Regions from separate parts of the Psychrobacillus sp. PGGUH221 genome, predicted to be linked through region 1. Evidence: a T-box and tRNA genes for the amino acid it is inferred to sense, from the RefSeq annotation. Region 1 holds a T-box; the other holds one or more tRNA genes.
The links. A T-box is a leader RNA that pairs with one kind of tRNA and senses whether it is charged. The one in region 1 lies ahead of alaS (alanine--tRNA ligase), so its partner is inferred to be a tRNA-Ala.
Positions count from the first base shown of each region.

Region 2: it encodes a tRNA-Ala, which carries the amino acid that the T-box ahead of alaS (alanine--tRNA ligase) is inferred to sense. The anticodon was not compared.

Region 1 covers NZ_JAQMHQ010000006.1:252,789-256,057, forward strand. The annotation lists gene alaS (alanine--tRNA ligase) at 1-1,477, opposite strand, end outside; T-box leader at 1,675-1,884, opposite strand; gene recD2 (SF1B family DNA helicase RecD2) at 1,920-3,269, opposite strand, start outside.
Region 2 covers NZ_JAQMHQ010000018.1:21-3,289, reverse strand. The annotation lists gene PGC35_RS21375 (LysR family transcriptional regulator) at 91-972, shown strand; gene PGC35_RS21370 (histidine phosphatase family protein) at 994-1,539, shown strand; tRNA gene PGC35_RS21365 (tRNA-Ala) at 1,591-1,663, opposite strand; tRNA gene PGC35_RS21360 (tRNA-Gln) at 1,680-1,754, opposite strand; tRNA gene PGC35_RS21355 (tRNA-Tyr) at 1,761-1,844, opposite strand; tRNA gene PGC35_RS21350 (tRNA-Val) at 1,866-1,941, opposite strand; tRNA gene PGC35_RS21345 (tRNA-Thr) at 2,132-2,204, opposite strand; tRNA gene PGC35_RS21340 (tRNA-Asn) at 2,218-2,292, opposite strand; rRNA gene rrf (5S ribosomal RNA) at 2,879-3,004, opposite strand; rRNA gene rrf (5S ribosomal RNA) at 3,165-3,269, opposite strand, start outside.

The DNA of each region.
Region 1 (3,269 bases):
CTACTTGAATTTCATCCCCTTCACTTGCTGATTTAGCAAGTGCTTCTCCGTGGACGATTGTTGTTATATTTGTTGTAACGGATAACGTATCATAACCAACAAATTCACTATCATCGTGAATATTTCCATAAACTTCAGATTGTACTTGCATAGAATCTACATTTTGTCGTGCTGCACGTGCGCGATTACGCTGTGCTTCCATTTCTTCTTTGAATCCTTCATGGTCAACTGTCATATTAGCTTCTTCTGCATATTCTTCCGTTAACTCGATTGGGAATCCATAAGTATCATATAGTGTGAACGTTGTAGTTCCAGGAATGAAAGATTCTCCTTTTTCTCGTTGCTCCACAATTACCTTCTCTAAAATAGCAAGCCCATCATGAAGGGTCTCATGGAAACGTACTTCTTCGTTTTTAATTACGCGCATAATAAAATCTTGTTTATTTGTTACCTCTGGGTAGAAGTCTTTCATTATTTCACCAACTACTGGCACTAACTCAAATAAAAATGGCTTGTCTATACCTAATTGTTTCGCAAATCGAACAGCTCGACGAAGTAATCTACGTAACACGTATCCTCTGCCCTCATTAGAAGGAAGAGCCCCGTCTCCGATTGCGAATGCTACGGTACGGATATGGTCTGCAATTACCTTGAAAGCTGTATCATATTCGTTATTCGTACGATAAGATTTTCCTGAAATTTCTTCCGTTTGTCGGATGATTGGGATGAATAAATCTGTATCAAAGTTTGTTGGTACATTTTGTACAACACTTGCCATACGTTCTAGTCCCATTCCCGTATCAATATTTTGTTTTGGAAGTGGTGTATACGTATGATCTGGATTATGATTAAATTGTGAAAATACCAAGTTCCAGATTTCTAAGTATCGTTCATTTTCTCCACCTGGATATAATTCAGGATCGTTTAGATCATTACCGTAAGATTCACCGCGATCATAGAAAATTTCAGAGTTTGGACCACTCGGACCTTCTCCTATATCCCAGAAATTCCCTTCCAATCGTATAATACGTTCTTCAGGAATACCTATTTCTTCCTTCCAAATAGTATATGCTTCTTCATCTTCAGGATGAATTGTTATAGATAATTTCTCTGGGTCAAATCCTATCCATTTTTCACCCGTTAAAAACTCCCAAGCAAAATGGATTGCTTCCTTCTTAAAGTAATCGCCGATAGAGAAGTTTCCAAGCATTTCAAAAAATGTATGGTGCCTTGCTGTCTTCCCTACGTTTTCAATATCATTTGTACGTATAGATTTTTGTGCATTCGTAATTCGAGGATTTTCAGGTACTACGCGTCCATCAAAATATTTTTTCAATGTTGCAACACCACTGTTGATCCATAGTAGAGAAGGATCATTGTTCGGTACTAAGGGAGCTGAAGGCTCTTGTGCATGCCCTTTTTCCATAAAAAAATCTAAATACATTTGTCTAATCTGTGCACCAGTTAATTGTTTCATACGTATTTTCCTCCTAAAATAGAAAATTAAAATCGCATTGCCGTATTACAAGCTTTCTCGACAATATAAATCTGGTCAATCGCCGAAGGCTTTCATTTTATTCAACATAATGGATTATCACTATATTTTCCATTTCATACAACTAAAGAAAATGTAAATAATCTACTGAATAAAATAAAAAAAGCCTTCATCCCTAAAAAAGGGACGAAAGCTATAATTTCGCGGTACCACCCTAGTTACACAATACAAAATTATTGTGTCTCTCAGTAACCTTAACGCGGCTATACGGCAGGTTTTGACTGCACTCAAGAGTAGCTTTCCTACTTGTTAGGATCTGAAGATTCTTTCAGCCAAGGAATCTTTCTCTTTACAGTAAACAAGAGTACTTTCTCTATCATCGATTTGCTTATGCATTTGATTATAAAAAACTATCCTACCAATGTCAATTATCGCCTTCCATAAATTGATAAGGAGTAATACCATTCATTCCGATTAATGGATCGATTTGGTGATAATTGTCCGCTGACAAGTAAGTAGAGTCCGTTTGAATTTCCGCAATTGTCTCTTCTATATTTTCTTCACTTATATTATTTTTTTCCTCACTTAAAGTTAAACGGTTCTTTAAAGTTGTCAATCGTTGAAGGTCATCTTTTCGTTGTACACCAAACTTAAAAACTTCTGGGTCTCCACATAATATTAAGAAGTTTTTTGCTCTTGTTATACCTGTGTATAATAGATTTCTTCTTAGCATTTTCATATAACTTCTCGTTATTGGCATAATAACTGTTTGGAATTCACTACCTTGTGATTTATGAACGGAGCAACAGTAAGCTAATGTAATTTGACTTAAATCATTTTTTTCATATGTTACTTCGTTTCCATCAAATGAAATAACAAGCATTTCTTTCTTTTCAACCGTCTCTGCAGCTTTAAAAATACTTACTACCTCACCCATATCACCATTAAATACATTACTTTCCGGTTGGTTAACTAGTTGAAGTACCTTGTCTCCTATACGGTATATCGTTTCCCCAAATACCATTTCTTTTCGCTTGCCATCCGTATTAGGATTCACCATTTCTTGAATCATTTTATTTAAGGCATCTATTCCAGCTGGGCCTCTATACATAGGGGCCAATACTTGAATATCACGTATAGAAAAACCCTTTGTGAGTGCACTTTTTAATACTTGTTCAACTACTTTTGGGATTTGTTCCGTAGATGCTTTAATAAAAGAACGGTCCTTCGTCTTTTCCAATAAAGTTTGAGGGACTTGCCCATTTTTCATTTCATGTGCCAACTCTATAATAGAGGATCCTTCCGATTGGCGATAAATATCTTTTAACTCCACGGTTGGAATTCGTTCAGAAGCCAATAAATCTTTTAAGACTTGCCCTGGGCCAACAGGTGGTAATTGGTCTTGGTCACCTACAAAGATAACCTGGGCATCCTTTGGGATAGCTTTTAATAACTGGTGACCAAGCCAAGTGTCAAGCATCGAAGTTTCATCAATAATAATTAATTTCCCTTCGATTTCTTTCCCTTCTGCTTCCGAATCTTCTTGACCATTAAAGCCTAATAATCGATGAATAGTCATAGCAGGTAATTCTGTAGATTCACTTAAACGCTTTGCAGCTCTACCGGTAGGGGCAGCTAGAACGACAGGAAAAGGCTTTTTGTCTTTTGCCCACTCTTTTGGATCTAGGGAAAGTCCATGAAGCTCACCATACAACTCAACAATTCCTCTTACTACTGTCGTTTTCCCAGTTCCAGGACCACCAGTGAGAAGTGT
Region 2 (3,269 bases), on a different contig from region 1:
TTTTCTTTAGTATAAGAAAGTTTTATAATTAATAAAATTAAATAATTTAAATGAAGTTGATTATATTTTTTAATTAAAAGGAGAAGAAAAATGGAATATCAATGGTTGAAGACTTTTATTGTCGCTGCCGAAACATGTAATTTTAGAAAAGCGTCCGAAAAATTACTAATTTCTCAGCCTGGCGTCACGGTTCATATAAAATTATTAGAAGAATATTTAGGGATTTCTTTATTTGACCGAACAAACAGACGCGTAGGTTTATCTGATGCTGGTAAATTGTTTTATGAAGAAGCTGTTCTACTTACAAAGAACTTAGAAGAAAGCGTGCATCGATTACATGCTTTTACTGAAGGATATACCCACAAGTGGATTATCGCCATTTCTCCCTTAATGGCGGAAACCATCTTGCCCTACATATTACGTTCATTTATGGACAAACATCCGGACTTGGAAGTATCTATAAGAGTTGAAGAATCTAATGTCATTGAAGATTTAGTATGGAAAGGAGATGTTCATATTGGCATCTCAGCACTAGAGGCTACACGGAAAGAAATACAATCTATTGAGCTCTATGAAGATCCTCTTATATTTGTTGTTCCTTCCGATGGGTATGACGAGGAATCGGGACCTATCGTGAATCCAGAAGAATACTTATCCAGCAATTATTTGTTCACTCATCACCATCCAGTTGTGTGGGATACACTTCTTTTACAGCTGCGCAAGCGAGTGACTAACATACGAACAATGAAAGTTACGCAGGCACATATAGTAAAACGCTTTATTCAAGAAGGCTTAGGTATTTCATTTCTTCCACAATCCATTATCAAAAGAGAATTAACCGAAGGCCGTGTGATGAATGTACCTTTCGAGTTATTTCCACTTCCCAAAGTAAAAACATTTTTATTACTTAAAAATAGGGGAGATCTCGAGCAGGAGTTTATAGAAAAAATATCTAACTACTATTTTGGATAATTAATTTTACGAGGTGATTAAATGAAAAAGAAACTATTTTTAATTAGGCATTGCCAAGCGGAAGGGCAGGAAGCAGACGCACCCCTAACCGAAAAAGGTTACAAGCAAGCGTTTGAACTTGCTAGCTCCTTGAATAACATTCGTGCAGACCAAATAATTTCAAGCCCTTATTTAAGAGCTCGACAAACGATTGATCCATATGCAAAGGATAGAAATCTAGAAATTAAAATAGATACACGTTTATCAGAACGTGTATTAAGCACGAGTAACCTGCCAGACTGGCTTGATAAGTTAAGGAATACTTTTGATGATATGGACTTAAAGTTAGAAGGCGGCGAAGCTAGTAGTGAAGCACAGGCACGAATAGTGGAAGTTGTGGAGGAAATCTTAGATAGTAATATAGAAAATACGGTTATCGTGACACATGGAAATATTCTGTCCTTACTATTGAGACACTACCAGGATAATTTTGGCTTTGAGCAATGGAAGAGTCTAAGCAATCCAGATGTATTTTTAATGCAATTCACCAATGATGAATATTCAATTCACCGTGTTTGGAAAGAATAATGAATATAGAAAAAAGGGTATTCCATATGAATGGAATACCCTTTTTTTAGATGGAGCCTAGCGGGATCGAACCGCTGACCTCCTGCGTGCAAGGCAGGCGCTCTCCCAGCTGAGCTAAGGCCCCGAAGTTAAAACAGTGTTGGCTGGGGTACCTGGATTCGAACCAGGGCATGACGGAATCAAAATCCGTTGCCTTACCGCTTGGCTATACCCCAATAAACTGGTGGAGGGGGACGGATTCGAACCGCCGAACCCTAAGGAGCGGATTTACAGTCCGCCGCGTTTAGCCACTTCGCTACCCCTCCAAAGCTATATAAAAAATAAAATGGTGGAGGATGACGGGCTCGAACCGCCGACCCTCTGCTTGTAAGGCAGATGCTCTCCCAGCTGAGCTAATCCTCCTGGGTTATATAAATTCACGATAAGCTTTCACATCTCTGCGTTTCTATCGTTCATTTGTATTCTTGACCTGCTTGCTTCTCCTGATTTATGAATAAGGGTCAGTCAAAACTGGACAAGAATAATAGTAACATATTTATTCTACTAAGACAAGTAGTTCTAAGTAGTTTGTAAAATTTCTACTCCATATGTAAGCTTCCAAGCGGATTCGAACCGCTGACCTCTTCCTTACCATGGAAGCACTCTACCTACTGAGCTATGGAAGCATAGACAAAAAAATGGCTCCGAAGGTAGGACTCGAACCTACGACCGATCGGTTAACAGCCGATTGCTCTACCACTGAGCTACTTCGGAACGGATGATATTTAAAGTACAAATATAATTATAGCAATCCTTTGTTAAATTTCAAGTATATATTTAATAAATACCTAACAATTTCTCAGCTTTTTTCATGCAATTAATTATTTCCTAAGAAATAATTTTGATAGATCGCTTGAATAAATTGTAAAGTGGTTAAGGGATTACAATTAATGGCAGAACGAGACTAAATTTGCTTAATTCACAACTATTAAAGTTAGATTCGAGACCATTTCTTTCGATACGAGACCATTTCAGGTGAATCCGAGACCAATCTTGTTATATATGGATAAGGGAGACTAATTTGTCTTGGAGAGCAACCAAATGAGTCGTATAAGCGACTAAGGATAATCTAAAAGCAATCAATTTGATAATGAAAGCGACCATTTCTCACAATAAAGGGTTCACTTTCTCTGAGATGACCCATTTTTTCTACTGTCCTACGCTGCGAGTCTCTCTTCCTTGCTTCCTCGAACTCTTTGTTCCTCTACTTTCTCGCAAGTTTATTATAATTCTTTGCCTTCGGCTTTTTTAGTACAACAAAAAAAGCCACCACCGATTACTCGGTGACGACTTTTCAATTGCCCAGCGACGTCCTACTCTCACAGGGGGAGACCCCCAACTACCATCGGCGCGCGAGCTTCACTTCCGTGTTCGGGCTGCAAAAGCAGATGAACGGCAGATTTCTTCGTCAGCCGCGGTCGTTCGATTCTCGCGTATATCATACGCTGCGAGTCTCTCTTCCTTGCTTCCTCGAACTCTTTGTTCCTCTACTTTCTCGCAAGTTTATTACAATTCTTTGCCTTCGGCTTTTTTTCTAGTACAAAAGAAAAAAGCCGCCACCGATTGCTCGGTAACGACTTTTCTATGCCCAGCGACGTCCTACTCTCACAGGGGGAGACCCCCAACTACCATCGGCGCTGAAGAGCTTAACTTCCGTGTTCGGTATGGGAACGGGTGTGACCTCTTCGCCA